4 regions of the Aromatoleum petrolei genome follow, and region 4 is predicted to be linked to each of the others. Evidence: riboswitches for the same ligand, from Rfam matches in the RefSeq annotation. Region 4 holds a riboswitch; each other region holds the start of a gene.
What was found. A riboswitch is a leader RNA that binds a small molecule or an ion and turns the genes downstream of it on or off. The one in region 4 is predicted to bind cobalamin.

Region 1: it holds a riboswitch for cobalamin, as region 4 does, so the genes downstream of both, cobM (precorrin-4 C(11)-methyltransferase) here and bluB (5,6-dimethylbenzimidazole synthase) in region 4, are expected to answer to the same signal.
Region 2: it holds a riboswitch for cobalamin, as region 4 does, so the genes downstream of both, ToN1_RS15075 (TonB-dependent receptor domain-containing protein) here and bluB (5,6-dimethylbenzimidazole synthase) in region 4, are expected to answer to the same signal.
Region 3: it holds a riboswitch for cobalamin, as region 4 does, so the genes downstream of both, cbpA (modified peptide precursor CbpA) here and bluB (5,6-dimethylbenzimidazole synthase) in region 4, are expected to answer to the same signal.

Annotation. Positions count from the first base shown of each region.
Region 1 is NZ_CP059560.1:2,199,376-2,204,181, reverse strand. Features, by position in the region: gene ToN1_RS10085 (cobalt-precorrin-5B (C(1))-methyltransferase) at 1-226, opposite strand, end outside; gene ToN1_RS10080 (precorrin-8X methylmutase) at 240-926, opposite strand; gene ToN1_RS10075 (sirohydrochlorin chelatase) at 930-1,886, opposite strand; gene cobM (precorrin-4 C(11)-methyltransferase) at 1,886-2,692, opposite strand; cobalamin riboswitch at 2,837-3,058, opposite strand; gene rquA (rhodoquinone biosynthesis methyltransferase RquA) at 3,273-3,965, shown strand; gene ToN1_RS10060 (DEAD/DEAH box helicase) at 4,024-4,806, opposite strand, start outside.
Region 2 is NZ_CP059560.1:3,303,555-3,308,360, forward strand. Features, by position in the region: gene ToN1_RS15065 (diguanylate cyclase) at 1-841, opposite strand, end outside; gene cobU (bifunctional adenosylcobinamide kinase/adenosylcobinamide-phosphate guanylyltransferase) at 991-1,533, opposite strand; cobalamin riboswitch at 1,619-1,855, shown strand; gene ToN1_RS15075 (TonB-dependent receptor domain-containing protein) at 1,990-3,888, shown strand; gene ToN1_RS15080 (FecCD family ABC transporter permease) at 3,926-4,806, shown strand, end outside.
Region 3 is NZ_CP059560.1:5,300,801-5,305,606, reverse strand. Features, by position in the region: gene ToN1_RS24205 (alanine/glycine:cation symporter family protein) at 1-32, opposite strand, end outside; gene ToN1_RS24200 (sigma-54-dependent transcriptional regulator) at 304-1,827, shown strand; cobalamin riboswitch at 1,922-2,111, shown strand; gene cbpA (modified peptide precursor CbpA) at 2,168-2,344, shown strand; gene cbpB (peptide-modifying radical SAM enzyme CbpB) at 2,341-3,720, shown strand; gene ToN1_RS24185 (CPBP family intramembrane glutamic endopeptidase) at 3,950-4,291, opposite strand; gene ToN1_RS24180 (DUF1631 family protein) at 4,372-4,806, opposite strand, start outside.
Region 4 is NZ_CP059560.1:3,749,507-3,754,312, reverse strand. Features, by position in the region: gene pyk (pyruvate kinase) at 1-1,226, shown strand, start outside; cobalamin riboswitch at 1,265-1,469, shown strand; gene bluB (5,6-dimethylbenzimidazole synthase) at 1,515-2,270, shown strand; gene fba (class II fructose-bisphosphate aldolase) at 2,406-3,470, shown strand; gene ToN1_RS17020 (hypothetical protein) at 3,520-4,191, shown strand; gene ToN1_RS17015 (diguanylate cyclase) at 4,261-4,806, opposite strand, start outside.

The sequences.
Region 1 (4,806 bases), 1.6 Mb from region 4:
CGCAGTCGCCCTCGATGCGGCCCTCGGTGATGCGAAACGTCACGTGCATCGTGTTCGGCAGCACGCACTCGATCTCGGCCGGTACCTCGCCATGCACGAGGCCGAGCGTCGCCGCGGTCGCCGCGGCGGCCGAGTTCGCGCCGGTCGTGAAGCCCGTGCGGTTGCCGCGCTCGCGCTTCGCGTCGCCCTTGCGTACCTTCTCCGGCAAGGCGTGGTCCGCTGCCATGGTTCGCCCCCGCTTAAGCCGTCTGCGCTTGCTGTTCGCGCTGGCGCGCTTCGGCCAGCCCCAGCAGCGCATGGATCGCCGCGACGACCAGCGTCGAGCCGCCCTTGCGGCCGCGGATCACGATCCAGGGCACCTCATCGACTTCCGCCATCAGGTCCTTCGACTCGGCCGCCGACACGAAGCCGACCGGCATGCCGATCACCAGCGCCGGGCGCGCGCCTTCCTCGCGGATCAGGCGCACGACCTCGATCAGCGCGGTCGGCGCGTTGCCGATGCCGACGATCGCGCCGTCCAGCAGCCCCTGGCGGTGCGCCTTGCGCATCGCCTGCACGGCGCGCGTGGTCTCCTCGGCCTTGGCCTGCGCGATCACGTCCGCGTCCGAGATGAACTGGTGCGTGCTCATGCCGAAGTGCGCGAGGCGCGAGGCCGACAGGCCGACGCAGATCATCTCGACGTCGGCGACGATGCGTGTGCCGCCTCTGATGATCGCTGCGAGGCCCGCCGCCACCGCGTCGCCGTGAAAATCGGTCAGGCCGTTGAATTCGAAGTCCGCGTTGGCGTGGATCATGCGGCGCACGACGGGCCACTGGTCCGGCCCGTAGTCGTGGCCGCCCACCTCGGCGTCGATGATGGCGAAGGAGTCGTGCTCGATCGCACGTCCGGCGGCGGTGAGCTGTTCGGTGACGACGTTCGTGTGCATGGTTCAGGCGTGGGAGTGGTGGGTGCAACCGGCGTGCGGTCGGTTGTTGGTCGATGAGTGGTGGGAACAGGCGTGGCCGTGATCGTGGTATAGGTGGTCGTGCCCGGCGTGCGCGTGGTGGCCTGCCGTGTGGCTGTGGTCGTGCAGGTGTTCGGCCTCGGCGGCGAGGCGGTACTTGCAGCCATCGCATTCGAGGAGACTGCCTTCATTGCCGCCGGCATCCGCGACGCGTGCCTCGACCAGCCCGAAAATCCCCGCGTCGAAGCCGAAATGCGTGCCGAGCGCGAAGGCGATTTGCGGGTACTGCGCGCGCAGCCGCGCAAGCTGCGCGTCGATGCGCTCGATCAGCACGCCGGTGAAGAGATACACCGGCACCACCGCGATCTGGGTCATGCCCAGGCGCACCTGGCGCTGCACCGCCGTTTCCAGCCGCGGCCAGGTCACCCCGGTGAAGGCGAGGTCGACGAGCTCGTGGTCGGTATCCTCGAAGATCCAGCGCGCCATCTTTGCGAGCTCGCCGTTCGCGCCCGCATCCGACGAGCCGCGGCCGAGCAGGATCACGCCGGTCGTGCAGGGATCGGGCATGTGCAGTGCGCGCATCAGGCGGTCGAGCTGGTTCATCAGCACCTCGAAGATCTCGCGCCCCACGCCGAGGTGGCGCGTGCAGTCGAAGGCCACGCCCGGATGGCGTCCGCGCGCCGCCTCGATCGCCGCCGGGATCTCCATCTTCACGTGGCCCGCCGCGTTGAGGATGAAGGGGATCACGATCACGCGCTTCGCCCCGCGGGCGGCGCGGTCGAGCCCGGTGTCGAGCAGCACGTCGGCGTACTCGATGAAGCAGGCCTCGATGCGCCACTCCGGGCGGCGCGCGCGCCATTCGGCGGCAAAGCGTTCGATCTCGTCGTTGCCCGCGCGATTGCGCGAGCCGTGGCCCACCAGCAGGATCGTGGTGTCTTGCATCATGCGTTCTCCGTGACGTTGGCCCGGCGGAAGCGGTGACTGAAGGCCGGGTCGTAGAGTTTCGAACGGGCGATCTCCGGCCAGTCGCGTGCGCCCAGGGCGGGGCTGGCGATGATCATGGCCTGCGAGGCGATTCTTTCTGCCTGGCACTTCTTCTTGATGTCGGCGAGCGTGCCGCGCACGATCTTCTCCTCGCCCGGCCAGCTCGCCTTCTGCACGACGAGGATGGGCGCGTCCTCCGGCCAGCCGGCGCGGCGTAGCGCGTCCTGCACCTCGTGCAGCAGCGTGATCGACAGGAAGATGCACAACGTCGTGCGGTGCGCCGCGAGCGCATCGAGCTCCTCGCCCGCCGGCATCGGCGTGCGGCCGGCGACGCGGGTGAGGATCACGGTCTGCGTGACTTCCGGCAGCGTCAGCGTTTCGCCGGCGGCGGCAGCGGAGGCGAGCGCCGAGGACACGCCCGGCACGACCTTCCACCGCACCCCCGCCGCATCGAGCAGCCGCGTCATCTCGATCAACGCTCCGTACAGGCCAGGATCTCCGGTCTGCAGCCGCACGACGGTCTCGCTGCGGGATGCCGCGTCGATCAGCCATGCGCTCATCTCCTCGAGCGTCATGTCCTTCGAGTCGCGGATCGTGCAGCCTTTGGGGGCGTGGAGTGTCGCCGCCTGATCGACGAGCGAGCCGGCGAACAGGATGCCGCCCGCCTGTTCGAGCAGGCGGCGGCCCTTCACGGTGATCAGGTCCGGATCACCCGGACCGGCGCCGACGAACCACACGGTTCCCGGCTGGGACTTGGAATGCATACGGCTCCCCGCGAGTGCATTGAACACGCACCGGGGAAGCGGAAACGAAACTTGAGGCTGGGTCGATGAGACGGCGCGAACGGGCAGAAGCCCGCAGCGGACGCGATCGGATTCCAGTCGGCAAGCCCACACCCCGGGGCACAAACCTTCCAAATCGATCGGGCCGGTCTTCTGGCTCGCCTTCCACCGGATTCCGCCGCCTTCCCGAGCGCAAGGCTCAGTGGCATGTGGCGGATCCGTCAGGCTTACAGCAGCGGGGGCTGCGCCGGACTGGTCGGGGGAGCATGTCCCCGGACGTCACCGGACTTCCCGTTTCACCCCGGCGCGCGGTCGCACGCAGGGGAACCCGGATCGAATTCAGCGCGGAGCATAGGCGATATTCATCCCGCGATGCAAGTGCTGCGACCTCGGGCAGCGACCTCGGACGGAAGCCGCCGCGGCAAGCGCCAGCCAGCCCCGCCTGCCCATGCCGGGGAGTCCGCATCCCCGTGAATACTGCCGGAGTATGCACTCGGCGTTCCCCGCTTCAGCGGATCCGGTTATGCTGGCGGGCATGACACAGATTTCTGCCGATCCCGCCATGATGCAGCCTGCGACAAACGCCTGTGCCGTGCCGTCCTACCTGTCGCGCACCTATCACTGGGCCTATCTGAGCCATCGCACCCTGCCCTGGCTGGACAAGGAATGGGTCGTTTCCGCCATCCTGTGGGGCAACGCCCGGCGCCTGATGCGCGCAGCGGTCGAGGAGTTCGCTCCGGGTCAGCGCCTGTTGCAGGCCGCGTGTGTCTACGGACCGTTCTCGCGCCTGCTCGCCGAGCGTGTCGGCGACACGGGCGCACTCGAAGTCATCGACGTCGCGCCGATCCAGGTTGCGAATGCCCGCCGCAAGCTCGACGGACTCACGCACGCCGAGGTGCGCCAGGGCGACCTGGCGCGGCCCGATTGCCTCGCACCCGAGTCACACGAGGCGGTGTGCTGCTTCTTCCTGCTGCATGAAGTCCCGCCGGTCGAGCGGGCGTGCATCGTGCACAACCTCCTCGGGGCGGTCGAGCCGGGCGGCAAGATCGTGTTCGTCGATTACCATCGCACCCGGCCCTGGCATCCCCTGCGTCCCGTCATGGCGCAGGTCTTCCGCTGGCTCGAGCCTTTCGCCCCTTCGCTACTCGATGTCGACATCACTGCGATTTCGCCGCGGGGCGAGGGGTTCGAATGGAAAAAGACCACCTTGTTCGGTGGTCTCTATCAAAAAGTCGTCGGGGTGCGGCGCGGCTGAGCCGCCCCCGTCGCGGTGACGCTCAGTTGCCGCCGCAATTGCCGGCTTGGTTGCCGCCTCAGTCGCGCCGATTGCCCGGCTTGGCGCTGAAGAGCGCAGCGCGCGGCGCCGGGCTGCGCCCCGAATCCGGACGTGCCGCTGCGCGCGGCGCATCGCCCGTGCGCGGCGCGCGAGTGGCGCCTGCGTCCTGACCGCGCGGCGCACCGTTCCGGTTCGTCTCGCCGTTGTGCGCCGGGCGATTCGCCGGCTTGCCGCCGTTGCCCGCGGGGCCTTGCGCGCCTTGGCGTGCCGGCTGGCGGTTCGCCCCATGTGCCTGCGCCCGCGGCGCGGGACGTTCGGTCTGCGGCTGGCGCGGAGCGCGGCCGTCATTGCGCCGTCCCGACGCCTGGCGCGGATCGCGCGGCGGGCGGTCGTTGTCGCCCGGATCGGGCGCGTGGGTCACGAATTCCGGCACCGTGGCGCGCTCGATGCTGCGCTTGATCAGGCGCTCGATCGACGCCAGATAAGGCCGCTCCTCACTGTCGACGAAGGAGATCGCCTTGCCCGTCGCCCCGGCGCGGCCCGTGCGGCCGATGCGGTGCACGTAGTCTTCCGGCACGTTCGGCAGCTCGAAGTTCACCACCTGCGGCAACTGGTCGATGTCCAGGCCGCGCGCCGCGATGTCCGTCGCCACCAGAACCGGCAATGAGTTGTCCTTGAACTGCGACAGCGCGCGCGTGCGCGCCGCCTGGCTCTTGTTGCCGTGGATCGCCGCGGCCGGAATGCCGTGCTTGCCGAGGTATTCGGCCAGCCGGTTGGCGCCGTGCTTGGTGCGCGTGAACACCAGCACCTGATGCCAGTC
Region 2 (4,806 bases), 450 kb from region 4:
TGAGGAACTGCTCCGATGCCTGCAAGGTTTCGATCGAATGCTCCAGGCTGGCGACCTCGTCGGCGTGTCGGGCGGCGCGCTCGCGCCAGTTCGAGCCGGTGCGTTCGGCCAGCGCGAGCGACATCGTCAGCACGCCGAACGTCCATGCAAGCTGGATCGCGTGAACCGGCAACCCTTCCGCGCGCAGCACCCCCGTGTGGGTGGCGAGGAAGAGCGCCGCGCCGACGAGCATGGCGGTCCAGCCGGCAATGAGAAGCCGCGCTCCCGGCAGTTTCTGCTGACGGCCATGCGCCGCGCACGCGATCGCCAGCAGTGCGAAGGCCGGGCTGATGCCGGCGATCAACGTGTTCGCGTAATCGCCTGGCAGCACGAAGGCGCCTGCCAGCGCGACGCCGAACAGTGCCGTGAAGACCTTGAGTGCAAGGTCGAGGCGCGGCGAAAGGGTCGCGGTGCGCAGGTATTCTCGATTTAACAGGGCTGCCGACACGCCGGCGAGGGCCAGGCCCAAGGGCTCTGCGGTCTTGGCCCAGCCACCGTCCGTTCCTCCGGGCGAAAAGCCGTGGAGCAGGCCGACGGCAAGCAGGCTGAGGCCGGTGCCGAATGCGAATCCTGCGTAAATGATGTAACTGCGGTCGCGGTTGGCGAGGAATTGGAGCAGCTTGTTGAGCAGCAGGGCGGCTGCAAAGCCGACGTAGAAGATCGTGGCCAGCAGGTTCGCCAGGAGCTTCTCGGCCTCCGGTTGGGCATCGGCCTGCGCAAAGGCCGCGACGGGAAGGCTCAGCGGGATCAGCAGGGCGAGGCGCAGGCGTGCGGCATCGAACGCCGTGCGGCGTTCGATCATCCCGCCAGTCGGTTGCGCGACAACGTCCATGACTGCCCTGTCGATCAGATCTTGTTACGAGCCTGCAATTCTAGGAGGCAAACGCGCTCAGCGTACAAGAAATCCACCCCGGCATGGGTAGCGCCAGGTCGCAGTGTTGCGGTTTTCCCTCAGGCGCCGCCCTTGAGTGTCAGCGGCAGGCCCGCGGCGACGAAGGTGACGCGCGCGCAGGCGGTAGCGGTCATCTGGTTCAGGCGGCCCGCCTCGTCGCGGAACACGCGCCCGAGAGGGGTGTCCGGGACGAGGCCCAGGCCGACCTCGTTGGCGACGAGCAGCACCTCGCCGCGCAGTGTCGGCAGAATCTCGAGCAGCGCTGCACGTTCCGCTTCGAGCACCGGCGGCAGGTCGGTGCCGGTCGGGATGTCGGCGCCTGCCAGCAGGTTGGAGAGCCACAGCGTCAGGCAGTCGACGATCACGCAGCGGCCTTCGCCGGCTTCGCGCGCCAGCGTTGCCGCGAGCATGATCGGTGACTCGACCGTGCGCCAGCCGGCCGGGCGGTCTTCCTGGTGGCGGCGGATGCGGGCCGTCATCTCGTCGTCGAGGGCTTCGGCGGTGGCGATCACGGTGACCGGCAGGCCGCTTGCGGTGGCGAGGCTTTCGGCGTGGCGGCTCTTGCCCGAGCGCGCGCCACCGAGAATGAGGTGAGCGGACATGTCTTTGGAATTGCGCGCTTTTTCTGCGCTGCGCAAAATTGCGGAACGCGCTATTATCCGCCCCGCGCCCGTTTTCGGGTGCGACGTGTTACAGGTGCCCGACGGCGACTCCCGCCCGAGGGTTAAACGGGAAACAGGTGCGCGAACGGCTCCCCGAGCCTCCCTCGCAATGCCTGTGCTGCCCCCGCAACGGTAAGTGGACGCAAGGCGCATCCAACCGCCACTGGACGAGAGTCCGGGAAGGCGATGCGCTCGGAGCGGGCTCCGCCATGGAGCACCGTCCAGCCCACGAGCCCGGATACCGGCCCGGACACGAGAAGGCGGAAGTGCCGCGGGGATGCGGTGACGGGCGTGCATTGCAGCGACTCGACGTGTGGTTTCCCCGGGCGGCGCTTCCATTGTGAAGATGACCGGCATTGCGGGGACGCGACTGCCGGCGCAGGGAGAATCCCAATAATGAACATCCGCCTGTCCGCCATCGCCGTCGCGGTGGCTGCCGCGTTGCCGTTTACCTCGGGCGCACTCGCCGCCAACGAGAAGACCGGTGACCCCGTCGTTGTGACCGCGACGCGCATGCCGACCCCGATCAACGAACTGCTCAGCGATCTCACGGTCATCGAACGCGAGGACATCGAACTCGCCGGCCAGGCCACATTGGCCGAATTCCTGGCGGCGCAGGCGAGCGTTCAGTTCTCGCAGGCGGGCGGCCCGGGGACCACGACGGGCATCTATCTGCGCGGCGGTGCGGCGAGCCACACGCTGATTCTCGTCGATGGCATGCGTACGGGCTCGGCGACCCTTGGCGAGCCGACCCCGCAGAACATCCCGCTGTCCCAGATCGAGCGCATCGAGATCCTGCGCGGACCGGCTAGCGCGCTGTACGGCAGTGACGCGGTCGGCGGCGTGATCCAGGTCTTCACGCGACGTGGCGAGACGGGCGGGCCGCGCGTCGACGCCTTCGCCGGCGCAGGCAGCTACGGACGCCGTGAAGCCAATGTCGGCGTGTCGGGCGCCGACCAGCGCTGGTCCTATAGCCTCTCGGGCGGCTATTCGGAGTCCGAAGGCTACAGCGCGCGTCGCAAGGCCGTCGCGGACCCGGACAAGGACGGTCATCGCGAAACGAATTTCGCCGGTAGCCTCGCGTTCCGCCCCGCCGCAGGGCACGAAGTCGGAATGTCCGTGCTGCATAGCGATCAGCGCGCCTGGTACGACAACCAGTTTTCGCCGCTGCCTGCGAACGTCCGCAGCGACAGTGTCGTGTCGACGCTGAAACTGTACAGCCAGAACCGCATCACGGACATCTGGGACTCGTCGCTGAGTGTCGGCCGTTCGATCGATGACGGCCGCGACCGTTTCTCCGAGTTCTCGCCCGAGGCGCACTTCACGACCGAGCAGGACCAAGTGATCTGGCAGAACACTTTCCGCCTGCCCGTCGGGCGCGTCATGCTCGGCTACGAGTATCTCGAACAGCACGTCGATACCGGCCAGCCGATCGCAGTCGACAGCCGTTCGGTCGGCTCGGTGCTGGCGGGTTGGCAAGGCAGCTTCGGTCGCAGCCGCCTGCAGGCCAACCTGCGCCACGACGACAATTCGCGCTTCGAGGACAAGACCACCGGCTCGCTCGCCTACGGCTACCAGCTGAGCGACCAGTGGCGTGTCCATGCGTCCTATGGCACCTCGTTCGCCGCGCCGACGTTCAACGACCTCTACTGGCCGGAGGACGTCTTCGTCTGTACCACCGCGATCTGCGGTTTCGACATGACGTTCCTCACCCGCGGCAATCCCGACGTCAAGCCGGAGGAAGGGCGCAATCGCGAACTCGCGCTGCATTGGGAAGGAACGAACGCCGCGGCGTCGGTGACCTACTTCAACAACAAGGTGCGCAACCTCATCGACTGGCAGTCGACGTTCCCGGCTCCCGACGTATCGCTGTTGATGCCGTCCAATGTGGCATCGGCGAAACTCGAGGGTGTCAGCCTCAGCGGCCGTGCGGACATCGGGGCCTGGCACGCTTCGGCGAACATCGACTTCCTGAAGGCGCGCGACGAGGATACGGGGGATCATCTGCAGCGTCGCGCCGATCGTACGGCGAGCTTCCGTTTGAGCCGTTCGATGGGGCAACTGCTCGCCGGCGGCGAGCTCGTTGCAAGCGGCGCGCGCTACAGCAGCAACGGCGAGCGCGACCGCCTCGACGGCTACGGCATCGTGAATCTGTTCGCCCGCTATGCGATCGATCGTGCGTGGTCGCTCGAGGGACGCATCAACAACCTGTTCGACAAGAAGTACGAACTGATCAAGGATTACAACACGCCGGGCGCCAACGTCTTCGTGGGCGTGCGCTACGCGCCCAAGTGAGGGCGCGCGGCCGTCGTGAGCGGATGACAGGAGACCCATGCCGGGACGCACATCACCAGGCTTCGTGATCGCGGGGCTGACGCTCGCGGGCGTGTGCGCGCTGGCGTGGGCGCTGTCCGCCGGTGATCTGCCCATCGGTCTGGCCGACGTCTTCGGCGCGCTGTTCCGTGGCGCCGAAGGCATGGCCGCCGACGTCGTGCGCGAGCTGCGCCTGCCGCGTGCGGTGGCCGTGTTCGTGTGCGGCGGGCTGCTGGCGCTGGCCGGCGCGCTGATGCAGGTGCTGCTGCGCAATCCGCTGGCCGATCCCTACGTGCTGGGCGTCTCCGGTGGCGCCGCGGTCGGGGCGCTGGCGGCGATGCTGGTCGGTGCGTCGTCCTGGGTCGTCGACGGGGCGGCCTTCGGCGGCGCGCTGGCGGCGATGCTGGTGGTGTTCGGGCTCGCGCACGGCGATGGCTCGTGGACGCAGACACGGCTGCTGCTCACGGGCGTCATCGTCGCGGCCGGCTGCGGCGCGGCGGTGACCCTGATGCTGTCGCTGGCGACGGACACGCGCCTGCAGTCGATGCTGTTCTGGCTGATGGGCGACGCCAGCGGCGCGAGCCGGCCGTGGCCGGCACTGGCGGTGCTCGTCGCCGGGCTCGTCGCGGTGCTACCGGTCGCGCGCGACCTCAACGTGCTCGCACGCGGCGAGACAACGGCCTCGGCACTGGGCGTGCGTGTGCGGCGGCTGCGTTACCTGCTCTACGTGCTCGCGTCGCTGCTCACCGCGGCAGCCGTGACGCTGGTCGGTTCCGTGGGTTTCGTCGGCCTGATCGTGCCGCATCTGGTGCGCTTCGCCATCGGCAACGACCAGCGCCTGCTGCTGCCGGCGGCGCTGCTCGCAGGTGGCACGCTGCTCACGCTCGCCGACACGGCCGC
Region 3 (4,806 bases), 1.6 Mb from region 4:
TAGCCGTTAAGCGTGTTGATGATTTCAGTCATTGTTTTGGTCTCCTCGCGAGTGGAACGCCGATCGGTCGCCGCTGCGAACCGGGCCGGCCACCGCCAGATAGCAAAGGTAATGCCAGCAAAAAAAGTATCGATGAAACAATTGGTTATACGGATTCTCCGTCTGACTGGATGTGTTGGTGTTACGATTACGTTCCACTGCACGGCTCGCGCACTTTAAGAAATCGCCTTGAAGCTTGATTTACAAGGCGTATCCGCGAGTGTAGCGTTAACGTTACGCCGTTTCTTATTCGTGACACTCCGCATGCGTATCGTCGTTTTCTTCGATGACCGGGTCGGCATCGCACAGGAACTCCTCGCGGTGCTGTCGAGCCGCGACGTCAACGTCACGGCCGTGGAAGTCGAACCGCCGCACATCTACATCGAGGCACCGACGCTCGACGAGGCGGCGTTCTCGCGCCTGCGTCGCGTGCAGGGGGTGAGGTCGGTCGAGGTCGTCGACATGCTCCCCGGCGTCCAGCGGCGCCTCTACCTGGAAGCCTTGCTCGCGTCCCAGGCCGATCCCGTCTTCGCCATCGACGCGGTCGGGGTAGTCGTCATCGCCAACGGGGCGGCGGTCGCCGCCAGCGGCCTCAGCGAATCGGCCCTGCTCGGGACGTCGATGGCCGAACTGCTCGGCGACGCGGACTTCGGGAAGCGCCTCGTCGTCGAGGGCTACCACCTGCCGGTGCGCGAGATCGAGCTGAACGGCGAGTCCTTCATGCTCGAAACCCTCCCTCTGCACGAGAGCAGCGGCCGGGCCGCCGGCGCGATGCTGACGCTGCACGCGCCGAGCCGCATGGGCGAACGGCTGAGCGCCCTGCAGAACTACGGGGCCGGCGGCTTCGATACCATCGTCGGCACCTCGTCCGAGATCGAGCAGCTCAAGCAACGTGCCGCCCGCATGGCGCTGGTCGACGCGCCCCTGCTGATCACCGGCGAAACCGGCACCGGCAAGGAGTTGCTGGCACATGCCTGCCACGCGGGCAGCAATCGCAGCACCCAGCCCTTCTTTGCGCTCAACTGCGCAGCCCTGCCGGAGAGCCTCGCCGAGAGTGAACTGTTCGGCTACGCCCCGGGGGCGTTCACGGGTGCCCTGCGCGGCGGCAAGCCCGGCCTGCTCGAACTGGCCGACGGCGGCACCGTGTTTCTCGACGAGGTGGGCGAGATGTCGTCCTACCTGCAGGCCAAGCTGCTGCGCTTCCTCAACGACGGCAGCTTCCGCCGCGTGGGCGGCGACCGCGAGCTGAAAGTGGACGTGCGCGTCATCAGCGCGACCCATCGGCCGCTCGAAGACATGGTCGCCGCAGGCCACTTCCGCCAGGACCTGCTCTTCCGTCTCAACGTCCTGAACCTCCACATGCCGGCGCTACGCGAACGCCCGGGCGACATCCTGCCCCTCGCGCAACTCTTTCTCGCCCGCGCCTGCGCCCAGGCCGGTCGCCCTTCGATGCGACTCGCGCAGGACGCCTGTGCGGCGCTCCTCGCCAACGCGTGGGCGGGCAACATCCGGCAATTGCAGAACGTCATCTTCCGCGCCGTGACCATGGCGGAACGTAGCATCATCACCGCCGACGACCTGGAGCTCGCGCAGTCCGATCGCACGCCGGACATGCCCGTTGAAATCGGCGTGGACACGCTCGAGTCGGCCGTCGCCGATTTCGAGCGCAGGCTGTTGCAGCGCCTGTACCTGGAGTTTCCCTCGACGCGCAGGCTCGCGAAACGCCTGGGCACCTCGCACACGGCGATCGCCGCGCGCCTCAAGCGCTACGGCATCGGGCAGGCTTGATCTCGATGGAATAGGCCCGCCGTCGCGGCCAGTGCGTATCGGGGCTTTCGATCGCATCCGCGAAGACTGTTGACCGGTGCAGCCCGACTAGGCAAAAATTCGGCTTCCTTTCGGTTCGACGAAACGGAACACGGTGCGAATCCGTGGCGGGCCCGCCGCTGTATCCGGGGACGGCCGCTGCCAGGTTGAAGAAACCAGCCACTGACGGGGACAACCCCGGCGGGAAGGCGCAGCGATCCGGCTGATCCGGTAGCCAGAAGACGTGTCGAACCGATCTGGAGCCAAGGCAAGGGCTCCGGCTGACTGCATGCTCAAAGCGTGCCGTGAGCCGGAGCCCTTTTTGTTTTTCTATCTCGAGGAATGGATCATGACCCAAAATGTTCAAACGCAAGCCCAAAGCCAACAGGCAGCCCCGGCGCAGAACGCCGCTCCGACCATCGCCGTCCGCAAGAGCTGCAACCCGGAGGGCATCGGCCTGTCGCACTATGTGCTGATGGACAGGAAGGCCGCCAAGTGACGGCCGCCCTCCCGAGCCGGGCCCTGGCGGGCCCCGCCTTGATCCCGGTGGACATCGGCCACGCAGTCTATGCGGCGGTGACCGACCCCCAGACCGCCTTCTGGGCTTTGGTGGACAAGAGCCGCCTGGCCGAGTCGCTGGCCGATGGTCCGTTGCTGGAGGCCTATCGTGGACAGGCGGAAGCCTTCGGGCGGGAACTGCATGCGCTGCGCTTCGAATTGAAGCCTTCCGGCGTCTATCTCAATCCGACCGAGCGCTGCAATCTCAATTGCACTTATTGCTATCTCCCGGGCAGCCAGCGCAAGTCGGGGCAGCACATGCCGGTCGAAACCCTGGTCGCATCCCTGGGGCGGCTGCGGGAGTATTTCCGCTCGGTCATGCCCGAGGGCAGGAAGCCGCGCGCGATCTTCCACGGCGCCGAGCCGCTGATGAACCAGGCTGCCGTGTTCGCTGCCATCAGCGAATTCGCCGACGATTTCGCCTTCGGGGTACAGACCAACGGCACCCTGCTCGACGATGCCGCGGTCGAATTCCTGACCCGTCGCAATGTGAGCATCGGCCTTTCCCTGGACGGCCCGGTGGCAGACATTACCGATGCCACCCGCCGCACCTGGGGCGGCAAGAGCGTGCACGAGAAGGTGCTGGCCGCGATGGCGAAGTTGAAGGGGTATGGCTCGTGGAGCGTCATCACGACCTGCACCACCGAGAACCTGCCTTATCTGACGTCGATGGTCGAGCTGTTCCATGCGAACGAGGTGCCGACCTGCATGCTCAACACCTTGCGCTGCACGCTGCCCGGGGCGCGGGGGGTGAAGCCGGCGGACGGGGAGATGGCCAAGGCGTTCTTTGCCGCGCTCGACCGCAGCCATGAGTTGTATCGCGAGACGGGGCGCAAGCTGGTGGTGGCCAATTTCGCCAATATCCTGATCGGCATCCTGGCGCCGACGGCGCGACGGCTGATGTGCGACATTTCGCCCTGCGGCGGTGGTCGCGCATTCTTCGCCCTGGCGGCCGACGGCAGCCTCTACCCCTGCAGCGAGTTCATCGGCCTGCCGCGCTTCAACGGCGGTTCGCTGCTGGTCGATGGCGGCGTGGAGGCGGCGCTGGCGTCCGACGCCTTCAGGACGGTGACGGGGCGTGACGTGGACAAGTTCAGTCCCTGTGGCGACTGCGCGATCCGCCATTTCTGCGGCTCGCCGTGCCCGGCCGAGGCGCATGAGATGAACGGCGGGATGGAGAAGATCGGCGCCTTCTGCGAGTTCTACAAGGAGCAGGTCAATTACTCCCTGCGCCTGATCGCCGACGGCAAGGCCGACGACTATCTGTGGGACGGCTGGGACGAGGGCACCGAGACGGTGTTCAATCTCTCTCTGTGAGCTTTTGCAGGGTCGCGCAGATGCAGCAAAGGCCGGCCCATGCCGGCCTTCTTCGGGACACGCAAGCGCGTCCTGCGATCCGTGGCGGCGCTGCGGATCCTCGCAACCGCCACCCATATTGTTGCGGCTCGCGCCTTGCCACAGGCTGCAATCTGCCGCTTTCGTCCAGGCCCTTGATTCACGAGGCGGAACGCCAGAGCAGGCAAAGCGGCAGATGGTGCTGCCAAGGTCATTGGCGTGGGGCGTCGCGATCCTCTTCGCGGATTTCGCGCAGCACTTCCCCTTCAATCACCAGATTGTCGGCCGGCGGCGGGCCGCGCCGGGCCGAACCTTCCGCCTGCGCTTTCTGCATTGCCTTGCGCAGATTGCGGGTCTTCCACCAAACATATCCCCAGATCAGCCCTCCTGCTGCGACGACGACGGCAAAGAACAGGATGGAGAAGGTCAATGCCAGGCCGAACACGAGTACGGCAGCGGCTATCGCCGCGACCTTTTGCAGCGGACCGACAGGCTTGGGCGGGTTTTGCTTCAGGTTGTTGAAGAGGGCATCGAGTCTCGGATCGCGTTGCATGCAGGTTCCTGCTAGTGGAGTGGCTTGCAGATGGACGGGAGATGGCGACGAGAGTTCCGCCAAGGTGGAACCGATCCCGCTCAGGCGCGTTGGTCGAGCGACCTGATCGCGCCGTGGATGGCACGCTCGAAGATCGGCCGGTCGATCTTCACGATCTGCGCCGTACCGTTCTTGAGGCGCACCGCGAGCGCTTCCGGGGTGATCGAGATCGCACAGGGCGAGGCGCTGTTGCTGAACAGGAAGAGCGTGCGGCTGCGGTTGATCCAGGTCAGGCGCTCACGGCGGGTTTGCCGCGCGGTTGTGAAGTCCACCCAGTCGCCTCGCACCAATTGCCGTACCCGGCGAAGGTCAGCGCGGTCGGGCGTGTTTTCCCGGTCGAGCCCCTCGCTCTTCGGTAGCGAGATGTCCTGGACGCGAATGCCGAGGTCCGTTGCGTGGCTGACCTGAAGGGTCGGCCCGCCGCCGCGCGTGCGTGAGGGCGAGGAACTCTTGCGCACCCCGGGTTTTTTCGCGCG
Region 4 (4,806 bases):
TCGGCAAGTTCGCCGGCGACCGGGTGCTCCTGCACAAGGATGCCGAGTTTATCCTCGATGCCCACTGCGAACTGGGCGACACCTCGCGCGTCGGCCTCGACTACAAGAACCTGCCCAGGGACGTGAAGACGGGCGACGTCCTGCTGCTCGACGACGGACGCATCAAGCTGGTGGTCAATCGCGTCATCGGTGCCGAGATTCACACCACGGTGAGGGTCGGCGGCGAACTGTCCAACAACAAGGGCATCAACCGCCAGGGCGGTGGCCTCACCGCACCCGCGCTGACCGCGAAGGACATGGACGACATCAAGACCGCCGCCCTGATCGGCGTGGACTTCGTGGCCGTTTCCTTCCCCAAGAGCGCCGCCGACATGTACATGGCGCAGCAACTCCTGCGCGCCGCCGGCAGCGAAGCCCTGCTGATCGCAAAGATCGAGCGCACCGAGGCGGTCGCCAACCTCGACGAGATCCTCGACGCCTCCGACGGCATCATGGTCGCCCGTGGCGACCTCGCGGTCGAGGTGGGCGACGCGGCGGTCCCGGCGCTGCAGAAGAAGATGATCCGCGCCGCACGCGACCGCAACAAGCTGACCATCACCGCCACGCAGATGATGGAATCGATGATCGGCAGCCCCGTGCCGACGCGCGCGGAAGTGTCGGACGTCGCCAATGCGGTGCTGGACGGCACCGACGCCGTGATGCTGTCGGCGGAAACCGCGTCGGGCAAGTATCCGGTCGATGTCGTCGAGGCAATGAGCCGCGTGTGCCTCGAGGCAGAGAAGTCCGCCGAGGTCACGCTCGACCGTGAGGTGCTCGACCGCGTGTTCACGCGTATCGACCAGTCGATCGCGATGGCGGCGATCTGGACCGCCTGGCACCTGAAGGTCAAGGCGATCGCCTCGCTCACGCAGACCGGCTCGACCGCACTGTGGATGAGCCGCCTAAACAGCGGCGTGCCGATCTACGCGTTGACGCCCGAACTGCCCGCGCGCAACCAGATGACGCTGTACCGAGAGGTGTTCCCGCTGCTGATGTCGCAGACGCACCAGGATCGCGACCTGCTGCTGTGGGAAGCCGAACAGATCCTGCTCGACCAGGGGGTCGTCGAGCACGGCGACCTGATCGTGCTGACGATCGGTGAACCGATCGGCGCCTCCGGCGGCACGAACACGCTGAAGATCGTGCGCGTCGGCGAGCACCCCGCCCCGCACCTGAACGAACAATGAGCGTGCAGCGCTCGCGCCGCGACTGCTAGACTGATAGGTTTTCGATGACGCCTCCCGGTGCCCGCGATCCGCGGGAGAATCGGGAATGCGGTGAAGCGGTGCTGCCTGCAGCGCCGCGATTCCGCGACGTGCCCAACGCTGTGAGGGGGACCGCCGCCGCACGATGCCACTGACCCGCGGGTCGGGAAGGCGCGGCGCGGGACGAACCCGAGTCAGAAGACCGGCCGGGAGGCAGAACAGCGGCGGACTGGTCCGTTCGCCGCCCACTGCGCTTCAGAAGGGGAATCGATGAAGACCGCCACGCCCGGCCACCAGGCCCACCACCAGTTCGACGACGCCGAGCGCGCCGCCGTGTATCGCAACATCCTCGCGCGGCGCGACGTGCGCGGACAGTTCCTGCCCGAGCCGGTCGCCGACGACATGCTTGCCCGCATCCTCACCGCCGCACACTTCGCCCCGTCGGTCGGCTTCATGCAGCCGTGGAGCTTCGTCCTTGTCCGCGACCAGGCCGTGAAGCAGCGCGTGCACGACGCCTTCACGCTTGCCAACGCCGAGGCGGCGCAGATGTTCGAGGGCCAGCAGCGCGAAGTGTATTCCGGCCTGCGCCTGCAGGGCATCCTCGAAGCGCCGATCAACCTCTGCATCACCTGCGACCGCGACCGCGCCGGCCCCGTCGTGATCGGCCGCACGCACATCAAGGCGATGGATATCTACAGCTCGGTGTGCGCAGTGCAGAACCTGTGGCTCGCCGCCCGCGCAGAAGGACTGGGCGTCGGCTGGGTGAGCATCTTCCGTCAGTCGGCGATCCGCGAGATCCTGTCGCTGCCCGAGCGCGTCATGCCGGTCGCCTACCTGTGCATCGGCCACGTCAGTCACTTTTTCGATCAGCCTGAACTGCAGACGGCCGGCTGGCGTCAGCGCCTGCCGCTCGACGAGCTGGTGCATTTCGACGGCTGGGGCGGCGAGCACGCGGACGCCGAGTCGCTGCGCGAAGAGCTGCGCGCAGCCCAGGCGCTCGCGGCCCGGGGGCTGCCACCGCTCTGACGTGGCGGCGCGGCGGCGGGTAGTTGCATGCCGTTTCCTTCGCCGGACCCACCGCCGCCCAACAAACGCTAGAATGCGAGCCAATTCGCAACCCCGCACGTTTTGCGTGCCCGCACTTGATACCGGAGAAGGACAATGCCCCTCGTTTCCATGCGCCAGCTGCTCGATCATGCCGCCGAAAACGGCTACGGTTTACCGGCGTTCAACGTCAACAACCTCGAGCAGGTCCAGGCGATCATGGAAGCCGCGGCCGAAGCGGACAGCCCCGTGATCATGCAGGCGTCGGCCGGCGCACGCAAATACGCCGGCGAAGCCTTTCTGCGCCACCTGATCGACGCCGCCGTCGAGGCCTATCCGCAGATCCCGGTCGTGATGCACCAGGACCACGGCCAGTCGCCGGCGATCTGCATGGGCGCGATCCGCTCGGGCTTCTCCAGCGTAATGATGGATGGCTCGCTGATGGAAGACGGCAAGACGCCGTCCTCCTATGACTACAACGTTGCGGTGAGCCGCGAGGTGGTGAAGTTCTCGCACGCCATCGGCGTGACCGTGGAAGCCGAACTGGGCTGCCTCGGCTCGCTCGAGACCGGCCAGGCCGGTGAAGAGGATGGCGTTGGCGCGGAAGGCACGTTGGACCACTCGATGCTGCTGACCGACCCCGACCAGGCCGCCGACTTCGTCAAGCAGACCGACTGCGACGCGCTGGCGATCGCGATCGGCACGAGCCACGGCGCCTACAAGTTCACGCGCAAGCCCACCGGCGACATCCTCGCGATCGACCGCATCAAGGCGATCCACGCGCGCCTGCCGAACACCCACCTGGTGATGCACGGCTCCTCCAGCGTGCCGCAGGAGCTGCTCGAGGTCATCCGCCAGTACGGCGGCGACATGAAGGAAACCTACGGCGTGCCGGTCGAGGAGATCCAGACCGCGATCAAGTTCGGCGTGCGCAAGATCAACATCGACACCGACATCCGCCTCGCAATGACCGGTGCAGTGCGCAAGTTCCTGTTCGAGAACCCGTCGAAGTTCGATCCGCGCGAGTTCCTGAAGCCCGCCCGCGAAGCCGCCAAACTGGTGTGCAAGGCGCGTTTCGAGGCCTTCGGCTGCGCCGGCCAGGCGAGCCGCATCAAGCCCATGTCGCTGGAAAAGATCGCCGCGCGCTACAAGTCCGGCGAGCTCACCCAAATCGTCCGCTGAGCCCTGAGCGGGCCCGCGCCTGCAGGCGCGGTGCCCGCCAGCGCAGCCCATGTCCAAGCCCAACCTCAAGCTCAGCGTCAGCTTCGAGTTCGAACTCGAGGCCCCCGCCGCTTTCGTTGAGGCCAGTCACGAAAAACTGTGCAAGGCCGTGCAGGAGCTGTTGGGCGCGATGGTGCTGCAGGGGATGCCGACGGTGACGGCAAAGCAGCTCGCGAAGGCGGGGGTCGCGGTAGTTTCGCACCACCATCACCTCGACGTGCTGAACACCGCAGCCGCGTCGGTTCCGCGCGCGGAGCTCGTCGCCGCCGGCCCGCATCTCACCGACGACGAACTCGATCAGCTCGCGCGTCGCTCGGCCGGGCGCGTGCCCCTCGCCGACGCCGAGCGCGGACGCTTCCTGCGCCGCCATGCCCTCGCGCTCGCGGGCGAATTCCGCATGGTGCCCTGCGTGGTCGGGGGGCGCCTGAGTTCGGGCAAGGACGCTGCCCTCGCGGCACGGCTGAACCTCACCAACGGCAGCGTGCTGGTCAGCGAGCAGGACCGCCAGAGCCGCTTGCAGGCCAACCAGGACGGGCTGGTGGTGGCAATCCAGGGCTCGGAAGTCCGCCTGCGCGGCGCCTGTGCCGGACACACGCTGAGCGGCCCGGTGATCGAGGTGGCGCTGGGTGAGCTCGCGGCGCACCGCGACGCCCTGGTCGCCATCTGGCAAAAGGGCGGCTGATCACGCCCTGCCGGCAGGCGCCCGGCCGCATCGCGGCACGCCTCCTGCGAAACTTGCACAGGCCGCCGCTCAGTACGAGTCGGCGTGACCTTCCCACATCTCGGGCCTGAAGCGCACGACGCGGTTACGCCCTTCCTCCTTCGCGCGATAGAGGGCCACGTCGGCGAATTTCACGGACTGCCAGAAGGTTTCACTGTCTTCGGGGAACATCGCGAGGCCGATCGAGATCGTCTTCTTCAGAATCGCTCCGCCGACCTGGATCTTCAGTTCCTCGACCGTGGCGCGAATATTTTCGGCGACACGCAGCGCATTGTCGGCCTCGGTTTCCTGCAGGACGATCAGGAACTCCTCGCCGCCGAAGCGGATGACCATGTCGGATGCCCGCACCGATGTCCTCAACACGGCGGCCATCGACTTGAGCACGGCGTCGCCGGCGTCGTGGCCGTAGGTGTCGTTGACCATCTTGAAGTAGTCGATGTCCAGCACCAGAATGGCCAGTTCGGTCTTGCGCCGGCGTGCCGTGGCGACCAGGGTGTCGACGTATTCCTCGAGGAAGCGGCGATTGTTCAGGCCGGTCATCGCGTCGCGCAGCGACGACTCGCGCAGCGTCTCCGT